Linked DNA regions of Hahella sp. HNIBRBA332. The protein of the gene in region 2 interacts with the protein of the main gene of each other region in a pairwise test. Links are inferred from orthologs where the notes say so. Each region holds a gene or a part of one and is shown on either strand. Other genes may lie near its edges. The genes, in order: O5O45_RS01150 and O5O45_RS15115.

The links.
Region 1: the proteins of O5O45_RS15115 (region 2) and O5O45_RS01150 interact in binary tests that used the Escherichia coli proteins (3 or more experiments, as listed by UniProt). The link is inferred for Hahella sp. HNIBRBA332 from one-to-one orthologs.

What each region holds. Positions count from the first base shown.
Region 1 is NZ_CP132203.1:220,325-229,057, reverse strand. Bases 4,260-7,241 are described here. They hold O5O45_RS01150 (NAD(P)/FAD-dependent oxidoreductase), read right to left. Parts: upstream 6,316-7,241; coding sequence 5,203-6,315; downstream 4,260-5,202. Other genes in these bases: O5O45_RS01145 (DMT family transporter), read left to right, coding at 6,470-7,241; O5O45_RS01155 (ComF family protein), read left to right, coding at 4,464-5,198; bioB (biotin synthase BioB), read right to left, coding at 4,260-4,372. Outside these bases: bioD (dethiobiotin synthase), read right to left, coding at 1-537; malonyl-ACP O-methyltransferase BioC, read right to left, coding at 541-1,311; O5O45_RS01170 (alpha/beta fold hydrolase), read right to left, coding at 1,400-2,107; bioF (8-amino-7-oxononanoate synthase), read right to left, coding at 2,100-3,290; more of bioB, read right to left, coding at 3,296-4,259; more of O5O45_RS01145, read left to right, coding at 7,242-7,417; O5O45_RS01140 (saccharopine dehydrogenase family protein), read right to left, coding at 7,386-8,597. UniProt on the Escherichia coli protein: Catalyzes the dehydrogenation of L-2-hydroxyglutarate (L2HG) to alpha-ketoglutarate and couples to the respiratory chain by feeding electrons from the reaction into the membrane quinone pool.
Region 2 is NZ_CP132203.1:3,410,345-3,418,933, reverse strand. What follows is about bases 2,138-4,975. They hold O5O45_RS15115 (peptidylprolyl isomerase), read right to left. Parts: upstream 3,779-4,975; coding sequence 3,497-3,778; downstream 2,138-3,496. Other genes in these bases: O5O45_RS15110 (MBL fold metallo-hydrolase), read left to right, coding at 3,993-4,853; O5O45_RS15120 (ABC transporter transmembrane domain-containing protein), read right to left, coding at 2,138-3,333. Also shown: O5O45_RS15130 (O-acetylhomoserine aminocarboxypropyltransferase/cysteine synthase family protein), read right to left, coding at 1-851; O5O45_RS15125 (YbaN family protein), read left to right, coding at 1,133-1,537; more of O5O45_RS15120, read right to left, coding at 1,549-2,137; O5O45_RS15105 (DUF4123 domain-containing protein), read left to right, coding at 5,132-6,106; O5O45_RS15100 (hypothetical protein), read left to right, coding at 6,103-7,857; O5O45_RS15095 (hypothetical protein), read left to right, coding at 7,865-8,589. UniProt on the Escherichia coli protein: PPIases accelerate the folding of proteins. It prefers amino acid residues with hydrophobic side chains like leucine and phenylalanine in the P1 position of the peptides substrates.

The DNA.
Region 1 (8,733 bases), 3.2 Mb from region 2 along the record:
CACCTGATTCGCCACCCATCCCGCCAACTTCAAGCGTCCGCCACGCAGCGCTTCCGCGGTCAGCAAAGCGTGATTGATGCACCCTAAACGCATACCCACCACGAGAATAACAGGAATATCCAACATCGCGGCGAGGTCACTTAAATATTCACGCGGATTCAACGGCGTCAACCAACCGCCCGCACCTTCAACCAAAGAGAAGTCGTGAGGCGTCATCAACGCGCCGCGACACAGCCCTGCCAATCGAGGTGCGGACAATGTGCGTCCTGCCTGCCGCGCCGCTATATGAGGAGCTATCGCAGGCTCCAGGGCAATGGGATTTACTTGCGCATACGGAAGCTTCACCGTAGCGTACCGCAGCAACGCCAATGCATCTTCATTCCGCAGTCCATCAGGGGTCTGCTCGCAACCGGATGCAACCGGCTTCAAACCCAGCGTACGCTTACCCTGGGCCCCGGCCGCATGCAGTAACGCAGCGGATACAAAGGTCTTTCCAACCTCTGTATCCGTCCCTGTTACAAAAAAAGTCTTCGCCATGAATTAGATCCTGCTATATACGCAGACCCCAACATGATAGGTGGCGGGCACCCCTTGTTCCTGTCTGCATTTTTCATAGTTTTCAAGCACCTGTCGCAGCCGTCGCTTGCCAGTCAGGCCTTGCGGGCGCTCCGATTGAATATTGTGGGCGCCAATACCTTTAAGCTCTTTCATAACACCGAGTGCGGAGTCATGAAAACGCACATGCAGGGACTCTCTACATTCTCCCTGTAAGCCACAGGAAACCGCCGCCTCAGCAACCTGTTCCACGCTCAGAAAACGATTGACGTGCCGATCTCCGTCCACTCCAGTCCATGCCTGCTCCAGCTCAAACAAGGTCTGCGTCAGCAATGTTGAGCAAATCAGTCGACCCCCAGGCCGCAACACCCTGCTCACCTCGGCAAACCAGACACTAGGGTCATCCAACCACTGCATCGCCATATTGCTGAACACAAGGTCCTGACTAGCGTCCGCCACAGGCAGCGACTCCATATCAGCGACAGCCCAGAGCGCCGCCACGCCATCGTGATGCGCGCGGGCGTACTCAATCATCCCTGGGGATAAGTCATAGGCGCACAATCTTGCTTCCGGAAAGCTGTTTTTCAGGCGGTGAGTTAGCCATCCCGTACCACACCCCACATCGATAATATCCTGCGGAGAACTTTCTCGACTGAGCGACACCAGGCTTTCGCCCACCTCTTTCTGCATGCCGGCCAGATGGTCATAGGTCGCAGCCGCGGCGCTAAACGACTCAGCCACTTTGGATTTATCCATGACGCCACGCTCCAAATCTGCAAGAGAGGAAGTCGACACTATGGATTTAAACGTTACTGCATGATTCATCGAGTTGGTCCACGCTTTTTCATCCTGACTGCAGACATTCCGCAATGAAGCGGCTTGCCTCTGCATCAGGGAAATGGCTCATGCCACCGATTATTTTCACTCGGTGGGCGGGGTAGTTTTGCTGAAGACTTTGCGCCAGAGCGACCGGCGCAATCGCATCCGCCTCCCCTAGAAAGTGGGAGACCGGAACATCAAGACGCGCCAGTTCATCACGCAAGTCCCAGCTCCGCAACCACTCCAAAGAAGCGCTTAACTGCCGATCTGACCAGGACTCAATATCAGAGGCGAAGCCTAAAGTCTGTCGAGCTTGCGCCCGCGCCGCCGCTGCTCCCTGGGTCTGCAACAGATTAAAGCGCCTCAGTAATCGCCCACGATCCACCCTCAAGTCTTCGGCGAAGCTGTCGAGTAATTCCAGGCCGACCCCTGGCCAATGACTGTCTCCGGGGAAAAATGGATTACAAGCCACCAACGCCAAACCCGCCACCTTCAGGTTCTCCGCAGCCAATCTGCGAATCGCCAAAGAACCGCCTAACGACCAGCCCACGATCAGGGTTCGTTCATTCCACTGGGCGGATAGCTGGGGAGCAAGCGCGGCATAGGAATCACACAACGTCCAGGTCGTAACCGCTGAAGCGTCGCTAAATGCCTGCGTCAGTGGCTCAAGCGCCGACTGCGGCTGCGCCCAGCCGCCAATCAGATGAACTGAATCAAAGCGTCTGTCAGACATTCACTGCTCCAGCGATATTCGCGGCGCCACGATACTTATAGAGGACTTCCAATAGTTGGTTCAGATCGTCATCCGTATGAGCGGCGCTGAACGTCACGCGCAGTCGCGAGGTATTTGCTGGAACCGTTGGAGGGCGAATTGCCGTTATCAAAATACCTTCTTTGCGTAACGCCTGGCTCAGCTCCATCGCTGTAGCCGCATCGCCAATGAAAATGGGTTGTATCGGAGTGGAAGAGGCCGCCAGCTGATAACCCATTCCCGCTGCTTCTTTACGGAAGCGCGCCACCAATTCATTCAATCGCTCGCGACGCCATGATTCTTCCCGACTGATACACAAGCTGACACGCGCCGCAGCAGCGATCGCCGGGGGCATGGAAGTGGTGTAAATATAGGTTCTGGCGAATTGCACCAATGTTTCAATCAGTTCTTCCGAGCCAGTGACAAAGGCCCCGGCAGCGCCATAGGACTTGCCGAGAGTTCCCATCAGTATTGGTACATCGCTCTGGTTCAACCCAAAATGCTCAGCACAGCCTCCGCCGTTGGCGCCCAGAACGCCAAAGCCGTGAGCGTCATCCACCATCAGCATGGCGTCTTTGCTATGGCATATCTGGGCTATATCGTCTAACGGAGCAATATCGCCGTCCATGCTGAATACGCCGTCCGTGATCACCAAGGCCCGACTGTCGCGCGCCTCATCCAACCGCGACGCCAGATGCTCAGAGTCCGTATGGCGATAGCGCAACAGCTTTGCGCCGGATAAAATCCCCGCATCCAATAGCGATGCATGGTTGAGTTTGTCCTCAATGACGTAGTCGCCCCTGCCCAACAGTGCAGACGCCACGCCAAGGTTAGCCATATAACCGGTTGAAAACAGCAAGGCGCGGTCGCGCCCAGTGAATTCGGCCAGATCCAGCTCCAGCTCATGATGAGCGCGATGATGACCTATAACGAGATGGGATGCGCCGCCGCCAAGGCCAAACTCCTTCAGAGCCTGCTGTGCGGCGGCGATGACGCGTGGATCGTTGGCCAGCCCTAAATAATCATTGCTGCAGAAGGCGAGGTACTCTCGCCCCTCAATCATGACCCGAGGCGCTTGCGGGCTGTCTATTGTCAAGCGGCTGCGATAAAGGTCCTGCTGTATTCGCGCCGCCAGCGTCTGCGCAAGATGCCCCCATTTAGACATGACGTTTAAGCAGTTTTTGTCGCGTCGTAAAACATGCTTTCCATGCGTTGTTGCTGATCGTGCGCCTGAATAACGTCATGCAGATATGCTTCCTGCTGATCCTCCGAATGCGCTTGTTCGCGCTGTTCCGGACGAATGCCCAGTTTCTTGAACAGCATCATATCCTTATCCGCTTCAGGGTTGGGCGTGGTCAGCAGTTTCTCGCCATAGAAAATGGAATTGGCGCCCGCCAGGAAACACATTGCCTGCATCTGCTCATTCATATCTTCACGCCCTGCGGACAAACGCACGTGAGACTTGGGCATAAGGATTCGCGCAACGGCGATGGTGCGAATGAAATCAAACGGATCTATATCTTCCTGCACTTCCAGAGGCGTGCCTTTCACTTTGACCAGCATATTGATCGGCACACTCTCAGGATGGCTGGGCAAATTCGCCAGCTGGGTGAACAAAGCAGCGCGGTCGCGGGCGCTTTCCCCCATGCCCATGATGCCGCCGCAACAGACTTTCATACCGGCGTCTCTAACGTTTTGCAGCGTTTCCAGACGGTCGGAGTATGTCCGTGTGGTGATAATCTCACCGTAGTAATTCTCAGAAGTATCCAGGTTATGGTTGTAGTAATCCAAGCCTGCTCCAGCAAGCTCAAGCGCCTGGTCCGCCGTCAGCATGCCCAGGGTCATGCAGGTTTCCATTCCCAGAGATTTAACCTGTTTGACCATCTCAAGGACGTAAGGCATATCTTTGGCGCGGGGGTTTCTCCAAGCCGCCCCCATACAAAAACGGCTGGAGCCCTTCTCTTTGGCTGCCTTGGCCTCGTTCACCACCTTTTCCACTTCCAGCAGCTTCTCTTTGTCAAGGCCAGTATTGTAGTGGCCGCTCTGAGGGCAGTATTTACAGTCTTCAGGGCAGGCGCCGGTCTTGATGGAAAGCAGAGTGCTGACCTGCACTTCATTCGGATCGAAATTCTGCCTGTGCATGACTTGCGCCTGGAACAATAAGTCATTGAAAGGCAGGGCGAAGAGAGCCTCAACTTCTTCCAGAGACCAGTCATGGCGGATAGGTGATTGCGTAGTTGCTGTCATATCAAACTCTTGCTGTTATACAAAACTAGCCGGGGCCTGAGATATAATCCGCCTCGACACAGGAAAGTGGACCCAAAAACGAGAGAAATTCATGGAAGACATAATAAGCCGGGCCAAAAAGCTGTCAACCTTTCTCAGAGAAAAGGTTAACAGCTTACAACTAAAGCATTGCCTGCTTTGCCTCGAATCGGGGTGTGGCACTCATATTTGCACCGCCTGCGCTGCAGACCTGGCGGCCCCCAAACACCCCTGCCCCCGTTGCGGCATCAGTCGGATAGCTCCTGACGCCATCCCTTGTGGACGCTGTCTGCGTCAACCTCCACACTTTGACGCCAGCACCAGCGCTTTTGACTACACCTTCCCATTGAATCAAGTCATTGGACAGTTGAAGTATGGAGATAAACGATATTGGGCCAGGGCGCTCGCGCAGGCAGCTCTCCCTGCGTTTCAACAGGCCTACGCGCATATTTCACCCCCCGTGCTAATACCAGTTCCAATGCATAACAGCAAGCAACGTAAACGTGGGTTCAACCAGGCGGAGCTGCTGGCGCGAAGTCTGGCCCGCTATGCCAATACAAAGTTCAGCAGCAAACTGTGCCGGCGGATAAAGGCGTCTCCGCCTCAAACCGGACTAAATCGAAAAAACAGACGCAGCAATGTGAAGAATAGCTTTGCGGCGTCATCCGACCTCCCTCAGCAGCCGTTGATTATTATTGACGATGTCGTCACTACAGGCAGCACGGCGGATGAGCTGGCGCGCACGCTGAAAATGGCGGGAGCGCTTGAGGTTTATGTTTTCAGTATTGCAAGACGCTCAATGGACTGAACTATTAATGATTTAATATCCGCTTCGCTACCTTCTCCGCGAGGGCAAGTGAGGCCGTCAGCCCAGGCGACTCAATACCGAACAGGTTATACCAGCCTGCAACGCCGTTCTGTTCAGGCGTATCGATGATAAAGTCCTCTGCGCGCGCGCCTTGCGGCGACAACTTGGGTCGGACGCCTGCATACGCCGGCTGCAGCATCCCCTCTGGCAACGCAGGCCAGTAATTGCGTATAGCCTGGGCGAACTTAGCCATCCGTTGCGGGTCTACACTGAACTCCGGCCGATCTATCCACTCGACATCTGGACCGAATCGCGCCTGCCCCCCCATGTCCAGGGTCAAGTGCACTCCCAGTCCGCCGTCCTCCGGCACAGGGTATATCAAGCGCTGAAAAGGGCTGCGTCCCGATAGCGAAAAGTAACTTCCTTTGGCGAAATAGATCGGAGGAATTCCAACAGATGGATAGCACTCCACGTTAGCAAGTACTCCCATCGCATCCAACCCCGCGCAATTCACAACCACTTCCGCACGCACCTGACAGGGCGCCGCGCCGCCAACGCTCAAGGTAACTGACTCTGCATCAATACGCCCACCCAGCAATGGCGAATTAAGCGCCGTCATTCCGCCCGCACGTTCAAAATCACCCTGTAAGGACAACATATACTGATGGCTGTCGATAATGCCGGTAGAAGGAGAGTACAGCGCGCCAACAGACTTTAACTCAGGCTCCATCGCCTGAACTTGGGCCTGAGTCAACCACTGTAAGTCCGTCACGCCATTGGCGGCGGCCGCCTCATATATCTGCTGCAAGGCATCCATCTGATCAGGATGGGTTGCAACAATGAGCTTCCCGCAACGCTTATGAGGAATCCCTCGAGAAGCGCAGTACTCGTACAATAGCGCCTTACCCCTTACACAGGTCTCGGCTTTCAGGCTGCCCTGCGGATAGTAGATGCCAGCATGAATCACTTCACTGTTGCGAGATGATATCCCAGAGCCAATAAGACCCTCTCGCTCCAACAGCAGCACATCCTGCCCGCCTTCAGCCAACGCCTTGGCGATGCTTAGCCCCACAACACCTGCGCCAATCACTACAATGGATGTTTCAAAAAGCTCCATAACAGTTTCGTCGCTCTCACCTGCTTAATGATTGATATAAACGGAAAAATTGGCCGAACAGATAGAATTTATCCTAGAATTGAAAGCCCCGAAAGCCCTCATGGCAGGACCAGGCGTTCTCCCGCCTTGCCAGCAACACAAAAGGACCCGCGCAGTGAGCGACGTCAATGCCTCTGATTCACTCTTCTTTCGAATAGCGCCTTACTTAGGACTGGCGGGAACATCATTATTTTGGGCGGGTAACGCACTGGTGGCGCGCGGCTTCAATGACAGCATTCCTCCGCTGGCGCTGTCTTTCCATCGCTGGCTGGTTTGCGCGCTCCTTATCTCGCCGTTTATTTTGCGGGCGTTCCTGCGTCATAAAGACCTCATAAAGCAGCACTGGCTCAAAATAAGCGTGCTCGCTTTTCTCGGCGTGGCGACCTACAACTCACTGCTGTATACCTCCGCGCAATTCACCTCTGCACTCAATATCACATTAGTGAACTCGCTGTTGCCGGTAGCCACCCTGGTTTTAGCAATGCCCCTGCTTGGCCAGCGTCTGAATCTTAAAAGCGGACTCGGCGTGTCGCTCGCCTTCCTCGGCGCGCTATATGTGATACTACACGGTGAACCAAGCACGTTGCTCTCTTTGCAAATGAATGCCGGCGACAGCATCATGGCGGCGGCGATGGTTATTTGGTCACTGTACTCCGTTTTGTTGAGAAAATGGGCCATCCCCATCCCTGGCTTTGACTTGTTCGCGATTTTGCTGGGACTAGGGCTACCGATGATCCTGCCCTTTTATGCTCTGGAACACCATATTAAAGGCGGGTTCGAGTGGACCTATGACTTGGCGGCGGTTATCGCCTACGTTGCGATATTCCCATCACTCTGCGCATACCTGTTGTGGAACTACGGCGTCACCAAGACATCTCCCAGCACCGCCGCTTTATTCGCCTATTTGACGCCGCTGCTTACCGCCCTGCTATCCATCCCTTTTCTCGGCGAGCATCCTGAGAGCTACCATCTTATAGGCGGTGGAGCGATTCTAGCCGGGCTGTGGCTCTCTCAGGATATGGGCAAAAGCGTCAAACCGCCGATTCCAAAACCTCGAACTTGACGCCTCTTTGCTGCAATCGATCCATCAATGGACGCCCCATCGCCATGACTGGGGTGATCACGCCGTATGATTTCGGTAATTTGCGTCGATCCAGCGCCAGACACAAGCCGCTTTCCGCCAGCATTTTTGAGGTTTCGCCATAACCTGGGTCGCCGCCGCTTACCTGCGTCTTTATACGACGACCGTCGCAGGAACCAATAAACACCACCTTAAACCAGCCCCGGCTGCGCTGCTCAGGTGTAGGCCCCTGCCCCGCTGGCTTGAGGCTTAAAAGCCAATTACGCGTAGGTTTGAGCTGAGCCAACGCAAATACGCCGCCGACAAGCGCAGCGCCTGCAATAACCCGGGGCAGCTTCTTCACCTGAACATAATGGCCATATTTAAACTCTTGGCCATATTGCTCAAGCGCCCTGGCGCTGCGTTTCACCACTTGAGGATCAATCGTAGGAAAAGGACACGCCCAAGCGTTGATTTCCTTACGAAAACGCAAATTGAAGTCCACACTCCCGACTTTACGGGTAGATTCAGACATGCGCGGCTTGTTGCGCTTATCTGACCGCGCCTGTCGGGCTCTCGAAAATGCGTGCACAGCGGAATGCCAGGTTCCACCGGAAAAAGCGCCCCCAGCGCGCACAAATCCTTCCAGCTTAACGGGGTTGGCGGCCAAGGCGTCTGCAGGCAAGCCCTGGGTCAACTCAGTCACCGTATAATAAGCCCCCAGATCATGAGGAATACTGTCAAAGCCGCAACAGTTTACTATTCTGACTTTATTGCGCTTGGCGACCTCATCGTATTGACTGATCATCGCGTCTACGAATTCAGGCTCCCCTGTAAGGTCTGCGTAGTCTGCGCCCTGCGTCACGCACGCTTTGATCACCGGCTCTCCAAATTTGATATAGGGACCAACTGTATTGATCACCGCTTTTGCGTCTTTGGCCATCGCATCCAGGCTGGCCTGATCTTCGATATCCGCCTGAATCACATGCAAACGACTACGCACATCCGGATTAATAGAGCATAGACGTTTTTTTAATCGCTCCAGCTTCTCTGGATTCCGCCCGGCAATCGCCCATACGAAGTCCTCCCGCATCATCGCCCTAGCCAGGTACTCGGCGGTCAGCTCCCCTGTGTATCCCGTCGCCCCAAATAGAACCAGATCATAGATTTTCTTGTTCGCCATGTGGAATATCCTTGTACCGACTTGACAGTATGCCCAGCGCCACGCGTTAATAGGCCGTTTAACCTAGGACGCGAGAATCCTTCAATTCTCATCCGAATGCAAATACATACATTAATAATCCGGTTATAATACCCCC
Region 2 (8,589 bases):
TCGACGCCTTGCAGAATCAGGAACGTGTTGAATGGCGACAGGGCTGCGCCCATATTGCGCAACGGCGCCACCCGCGCGCGACCGATAAAGGCGGCGTCGCCCAGGGCTTCGGTATACACCACGCCGTGGTAGGACGGATCAGGCTCGTTGAGCTGGGGAAAGCGGGGATTGTCTTTCCAGGGGAAACGGCCTGAATCAATGATCACGCCGCCAATGGTGGTGCCATGGCCGCCGATATATTTGGTTAATGAGTGCACCACGATATCGGCGCCGAAATCGAATGGACGGCACAACACGGGAGTGGCGACAGTGTTATCGACAATCACCGGTATGCCGTGTTTGTGGGCGATTGCGGCGAGTGCTTCAAGATCCGCCACGTTTCCGGCGGGATTGCCGATGGATTCGCAAAAAACCGCTTTGGTGTTTGCATCGATCAACGCTTCCATGGAGGCAGGGTCGTCGCTGTTAAACATGCGCGCAGTGACGCCGGATTGCGGCAGCGTGTGAGCGAACAGGTTGTAAGTGCCGCCATAGAGCTGATTGACGCTGATAATATTGTCGCCAGCGCGGGTCAGCGTTTGAATTGTGGCGGTGATCGCCGCCATGCCTGAGGCCATCGCCAAGGCGCCAATGCCGCCTTCCAGTTGCGCCATACGTTGCTCCAATATGGCGTTGGTCGGGTTCATGATGCGGCTGTATATGTTTCCTTCCACTTTCAGGTCGAACAAATCAGCGCCATGCTGAGTGTTGTCGAAATAGTAGGAGGTGGTCTGATAGATCGGCGCCGCGACGGCATGCGTGGTAGGGTCGCCGGCAAAGCCGCCGTGAATGGCGATGGTCTCTTGTTTCATGGATCTCTCCGCTGCGCGTAAGGAGTGGTTTGCTCTGTGCTGGTTAGCGTCATTCCCCATTAGGGGCGGCTAACTATTTGTATCGTTTAGGGAATCGTTGTCTTCAACAACGGCCCGCAACAGAGTGTACCGGTCGTCGGCGCAGGTCAATATGCTTGAGGCCTGAATTTGCCATGCTCCGTATTTGAAACTAGCATTGGCCATGTGGACCTCCTGAAAATGATCTGGCTGACGTTTTACGGAGTTTTTCTGGGTTTCAATTTCTGGATGACTGGCGCGACATGCGTAAACAATCTCTTCACATACTGCTGGTCGTCGTTGGCTGGACTTCCGTTGTGCTTGGCGTCATCGGCATTGTGTTGCCGTTATTGCCCACCACGCCCTTTATTCTGCTCGCCGCCGCCTGCTTCGCGCGTTCTTCGCCGAAATTCCATCACTGGCTGGTGTCTCATCGCCATTTGGGGCCAATCGTGAAGAACTTTGAGTCAGGACGCGGCGTCACCCGCAAGGTGAGAGTACGGGCGTTGATCTGTCTGTGGGTGGGACTCGCCATTTCCATGGTGGTTGTCGGCAAACTGTGGAGCCTGATCATGCTCAGCGGTATCGGCGCCTGCACCACCTTATACCTGTGTCGTCTGCCGACTTGTGAAGAGGACGCAGGCGAGCCCGAATCCCAGGTCAACTGACCGGCCCCGAGTTAATCGACGACCGGCTCTTCCCATTCCGTATTGAATTGCAGATCCGCCAGACGCGCGTAGAGTTCGCTGTCGCGGATCAGTTCACTATGGGAGCCCAAAGCCTCCAGGCGACCATGATTCAACACGGCGATGCGGTCGGCGTTTTTCACCGTCGCCAGACGATGAGCGATCACCAGGGTGGTGCGCCCTTGCATCAGGCGCTCCAGAGCCTGCTGCACCAGATATTCGCTTTGTGCGTCCAACGCGCTGGTAGCTTCGTCCAGCAGAAGAATGGGGGCGTCGGTGAGTATGGCGCGGGCGATGGCGATGCGTTGCTTTTGACCGCCGGACAAGCCAAGCCCGGCGTCCCCCAACCGGGTTTTGTAACCCTGTGGGAGCGCGGCGATAAATTCATGCGCGTTGGCGGCTTTGGCGGCGGCTTCGATTTCCTCCTGTGTGGCGTCTGGTTTGCCATAGCGTAAATTGTCTTCAATGGAGCCGAAAAACAGAGCTGGCGTTTGCGACACTAACGCGAAGCAGCGACGTAAATCCGTAGGCTCAAGCTGTCGAATATCCACGCCTTCCAGACGAATTTCTCCGGCCTTGCAATCAAAAAAGCGCAGCAGCAGGTCAAACAGGGTGGACTTGCCTGCGCCGGATGGGCCGACCAGCGCCAAGGTTTCCCCAGGCGCAACGTCCAGGTTCAGGTGATCGATGGCGTTGGCGTCCGGTCGCGCCGGATAGGAGAAACTGACATTGCGAATCGACAGATTGCCGGGGATCTGCTCAGGAAGGCTCTTCACGCCGAATTGCGGCGCGGCGATTTCATTCTTTGACTGCAGCAGTTCCACAATACGCTCCGCCGCGCCGGCCGCCCGTTGCAGTTCGCCTATTACCTCACTGACGGAGCCTACCGCCGCGCCTACCAGTACGCTGTAGAATACGAACGCCGCCAGCTCGCCGCCGCTGATGCGTCCTTGGATCACATCCAGGCCGCCGACCCATAACATAGCACCCACTGCGCCCAATACCAGAACGATGACGACCGTCACCAGAATGGCCCGTTGCACGATACGCTCCTTGGCGACGCTGAAGGCGTCTTCAACATGCTCTGAAAAGCGTTGTTTATCCAACTGTTGATGATTGTAGGCGTGGACGGTTTTGATTTGCCCAAGCACTTCGCCGATGTAGGAGCCGACATCCGCCACTTTATCCTGACTGCGTCGGGACAGACCTCGCACGCGCCGTCCGAATATCAGAATGGGGGACACCACTAAGGGCACGGAAATCATGACGATGGCGGTGAGTTTGGCGTTGGTGATGAACAGCCAGATGATCCCGCCGATCATCATGATGATATTGCGTAGCGCCACGGAGACGGAGGAGCCAATGACCGATTGCAGCAGGGTGGTGTCGGCAGTGAGGCGGGATTGAATCTCCAGCCCGCGATTGCTTTCAAAAAAGCCGGGATGCAGCTCGATCAGGTGATCGAACACCTTGCGGCGGATATCCGCCACCACTCTCTCGCCCAACCAGGTCACCCAGTAGTAGCGGGTGAAGGTGCCGAGCGCCAGCGCGACGATCAGGCCTAGAAAGATGAGCACATAGCGGGACAGCATCTGCTCGGACTGCGTCGCCAGACCCTGATCGATAAGCAGTCGTATGCCTTGACCAATGGACAGGGTAATGCCGGCGGTGAAAAACAATGCGCAGAGCGCGAATACAATTTGTCGTTTGTAAGGAAGAATAAACTCAAGCGTGGCTTTGAGCGCCCCGATGCGGGCTGTAGAAACGTCTTGCTGCATGGGCGGACCGTTGTGAGGTGGTCGGATAAAAGGTTGAAGTTATTTATGGAGGGAAAGTCGGGAAATTTAAAGAGGGAGAATGGAAAAAGAGAAGCAGATTAAAGGATAAAGACGGTTGAGGAGGAGATAAGGGCGACGTTAAGACGCATCGCCCTCGGCGCTCTTAGTCAGTGCGCTTAGTGACTTCCAACAGGTGGTAGCCGAACTGAGTCTTGACTGGACCCTGAACAGTGCCGACTTCCGCACTGAAAACCACTTGATCGAATTCTTTAACCATTTGACCTGGGCCGAACTCGCCCAGCTCACCGCCATTGCGGCCGGAGGGGCACTGAGAGTGTTCTTTGGCCAGAGCGGCGAAATCCGCTCCGTCTTCGATCTGCTTTTTCAGATCGTTGCACTGATCTTCGCTGTTTACCAGGATGTGACGCGCGCTAGCCCGTGCCATGGCAGTCTCCTCATATTTACGTGGGTTTAAACGGGCGCATTAAAGCACAGGAATTGAATGAATGCGAGGCTAAACGCCAGTGGCGTCACTCGGCCGATATGAATTGGCGTTAACCTGCCATTAACCAATTGATTCCTAGGCTTCCCACCACTTCTTCGGCGAATACTTTTTGCCGTACAGGAGCATTAAAACCACAAAAAATGAGGAAACTGAAATGTACAGTATTATTTTTTTGTTTTTGGCGGCGACGCTGATGATCGGTGAGGTCGAGGCGGCGGAAGTCGTTAAGTTTAAGCAGGACGCGTACGCAATTTCTGAAGCTGGTATAACCAGTCTGGTGTTGCTCTCCAAAGACGGGGTGTTGATTACAGACCCTGCATCCCCGGAAAGAGCGAAGGCGCTGCAAGCCGAAATCGCCAAGCTCACCGACCGTCCGGTGACCCACATCGTCCTGTCCCATGAGCATTTGGACCATGTTGGCGGTACAGAGACGTTTCCCGGTGCGGAAGTGATCTGTCACATCTCTTGTAAAGCCGTGTTTGATCTGGACGTCAGAGGCATGGCGCCAAAGAAGGTACATGCAGTGTTTGACGACCGGCACAGTTTTCAGTTTGGCGGACGCAAAGTGACGCTCATTCACGTCGGGCCGGCGGACGGCTTCGCCTCCACCATCATTCACTTGCCCGAAGACGGCATCGTCTACAGCGCAGACCTATACGCGGACAGGTACATTATCCCCGGCGTGTGGATGGACAACGACAACTATCTGGGCGTACTGAAAGCCCTCAGAATGATGCAGGACCTGAAACCGCAGATTGCGGTAAACGCACATTCAACCTCTACTTCCGTGCAGGCACTGGAGGAAAACGTAACCTTCGTGGAAGATCTCTATCAACTGGTCTCAACTCAGATTACCAACACCATAGCGACAAAAGGCCCCGGAGCGGTCATGGATAACATCCCCCGCTGGTCGCAAGAACTGAAACTGGACCAATACAACGACTGGAGCAACTACGTAACGGAATTTCCCGCTCATGTAAGGCGTATGGCGCTGTCTATTTATCATGGCGGGTGATATTCGGCTTTGATTGAGCTTTGCAGGGATGCAATGCTGAGGAGGATTGTAATAGTTTGGTGAATGGCCGTTAGGCATAGTCCAATCAGAGAATTGTCTGATTGGCTAAATAAAATACAATCCCGCGCTTTGTATCTTTTTGTATACCATTCACTCTTTTTCCCAGAGCCGCTATTTCTGAGATTGGCCCGGAATTGAAGTATCACAAGGGATGTATTCGGCATGCTTTATCACTTTGTCGCTATGTTGTGTCCGGTTTTGACGTTTGGTGCTCGTTGATGACGGCTAAACCCTATTTGCAGCAACTCAGATGGCGCAGTCCGCAATTCTGCTACTACTATGCGATTCTTGATTGCGCGATCGATAGTCGGCTTTATCCAGCCATTAAACGCAGTGGCTGCCAGCATTCCAGCCTGTTCTGGCCACACGCCAGTGAAACATTGTTATCCGCCTCGCCTCATGTTGTAACTTTAACCAGCCGTTTTGCTTCATGGGTATTTGAGCAAGGATGGGGAAAAGGGTGGGGCATATATCTCGCTTCCGATAAATCTTTACAAGAAGTTGTCCGTCACTTTCGACGAGTTTCAAAAGTACGTGGACCCAATCATGAGAACTGGTACTTTCGCTATTATGACCCTCGCATCTTGCGTGAGTTTCTCCCAACTTGCGACGAGGGGCAGCTCGAAAAGCTGATGGGCGAGATTGGCGAGTTTTGGATGGAGGACGAAGATGCGAATTTCTGGCTTAAGTTTGAACGGGATCGAAATGATCTTATAACAAGTCGAGCACCTGTCTCCGAGGATGAAGAACTTACACGCTCCCGGCCCACGCTGATCAATGCGCAACGGCGGCATGTGGAATATTTCTCTAGTTCCACATTTAAAATCAGGCGGGATCAGATAGAGAGGCTACGTAGCTCTGTCTACAAGTCTTTTATTCGCACTTTGGAAAACGACTTTCGCGAAGCCTACCCACAAAGATTACAGCACTACTCAGAACTCGAATTGCGCACCCGCATAAGCGACGCCCTTATTCAGTTTAAGCGTTTAGGTCTGCAAGCGCGTCGCGACGCCTATTACTACATAAAAACGTGCGTTTTTTTGGGATGGGATTTCATGGATAAACCAGACAACCAGTGGATCAAACGGGACTTTCTGGAGAAACGAACATTAGGCTCGATCAGCGACAGATTTAAAGCATTTTACGACCACTGGCGCAACGCCAATATGCAAATAGAGGATATGGTTTCATGAGTGGAAAGAGTGATGCTATAGACGCTAAGGCTGCGAACCAGTCTGGTAATGTGGATGACTTGGCGGGCTCCTGTCCACTACAGAAGTTTTCGGAGGATAAACATACTCTTGAATTGGTCTGCGAACTCCAAAATAGCCAACCTGCCGCTGGTCTGCCGTACAAAGTGACGGTAGTCGCAGATGGCTCTGTATACACAGGCGTTTTGGATGGTGGGGGTGCGGCCAAGCTTTCGGATTTGCCCGCCAGTGACGTTGAGGCCGAGTTTGGCGAGGCGCCGGATGAGGGGGCAATTAATGCTGCTAGGAGTCAGATCGCCTCAGCGCTTGAGGGTATTCTTATAGAAGAAAAGGAAGAGGCTGCTAGGAGAGATGAGGCGTTTTCGAAACTGAGTATTCTCCAGAAGAAAACAGATCTGGAGAACCGTGTTGCAAAGGGCATTTTTGACGCTGGCGTTGGAATGTTGGAGTTCCTTGACAATGTACTTGATCTTGCTAGTCCCAACGCTGTGCTCAATCGGGCAATCAAAACCTCATGGGAGTCTTATAACACTGAAACTGATGACTGGAAGTCTGACTTTATAAAGAACTTTGATAAATCTAATCATGACGCTTTAGTTAAAGCCTTAGGCTTTGATCCAAATATGATTACACCTGAGCTGATAGCTGAGGCTCAGGAAATCGCTTCCTTTGTATACGAAGATGAAGAAACCCAGGCTATTTTGGCGTCTTTTGCAAAAGAGTTCGCCACGTCACAACATATCACCGAGCTGGCGGAGTTCGCTGGAGGTGGTGCGTTTGAGATTGTGCTGGCCGCTTTGTTAGCTTCTGCAACTGGTGGTGTGGGGGCGGCAGGGATGGCTGTCAGTAAAGCGCGCTTAATGCCAAAACTCGCCAAGCTTGGTGAGTTACTCCGTAATCTAGCCAAACAGCTTAAGAAAAAGTACCGCTTTATCAAAAAGAAAGGCAGTACAAATGGCTCCGTCGAAGCCAAGCTTAATAAACCTGCTAGTGTTGAGGCTCCATCTATTAGCGAAGTGACGGACGGGGAGACGGTTGTGGAAGTCTCGGGGATTGAGCCCTCTTCTGACTTGATATATGGCTCGGGATCGGAGGAGGGGGGCAATAAGCTAGGCACACCACCTCAAAATAAAATCACCACAAAAGATTTTGAGTTGCTTCATAAAAAAGGGAAGGATACGTCTAAACTTGAATCAATAGTGGTCTCCAAGGAGGATCTTGTAATAAAAGAAATGGGAGATCCACGAGATATTGAGGTTAAGATAGACGATAAAAATGTGCTTGGGAGTATCGCGGTGTATGATTATGGTCCTGAATTTGTAATTGAAAATATTACTGACGATGAAAAGGTTATCCGGCTGAAAGATGGTGAGTCTATAACGGATTTCTTTTTAGAGTTGGGTATTGATAAATACAAGAGTGTTATGGGGGTTGATGTTGATCCTCCAAATATGAACGGATCTTTGATGAGTAAAAATAGTGATAATTTTAAGAGAGAGTATATCGCAATTAAACTAAACCATAATGAAGGTTTTCTGGATGAGGGTGAAGCCATGAGGGAGGCAATCAAGAAAATGTCATTTGGTAGGGCGAGAGACAAATTAGGGTATTCTGAGTTTGACTTTGAGGTATTTAAAAAAGAGGATGTATATATAAAAATGAAAGACGGTAGTGTCGAAATTGTTGAAGATGTGCCCTCTAAGTTTAGGATAATCTCAAAAAAGCCTCAGTGAGGAAAGAATGAAAAGTAGCGTGGTTTTGAAGATAGAAGAAAAGTTAGGTAAGGAAGTTTATTGCGAGCCAAACTCTATTATGGACTTAAGAAAAATTCCTGATGATCTGATACAAGATTTGAGGCAGGTTGTATCAAAGGTTTCTGAGCTTAATATTTGTATGTATCTGAAAAGCATCTGTGATCATTCACAGTCAGTTCATTTGGAAGAGTTTGTTGAAGATGTTATCTGTGAAGGTAAAGATCATAAGGTATGGGGGAGTATAGTAAATTTAGCGGTAGATCTTCCACTAGATAAGCTCGTTACAATGGGCAATGATGAGTTTTTTGAGTTATTAGTGGGGGATGGAAACGTTTCTGATGTCGTGCGCGTACTGCCTAAAAAAGCTCGAACTTACAGCCCTGTTTCTTCAGGTGGAGCTCTGATTTATACAAAAAAAGACCATGATTATCGCGAGCTTCCACCGAAAGGACTTGTAATCGTTGGTGATAAAGCTGTTGAGCCTGTATTGGACATAAATATAGCCTACCGAAGAAACCTTGCGGCTCGACTGTACAATAAGATTTCTGGATTTGGTTCTTTAGATAAAGCGCTTACCGGTTTGGATTTACTCAGATTCTCATTTCCTGGCATAGACGACAAGGCATTCTCTATTGATGCAGTAAAGGCTGCCAACGGATTAATAGCTGAGCTTCGTGAAGGTCTGGGAGCAAATGATATTGCTGGTTTCAC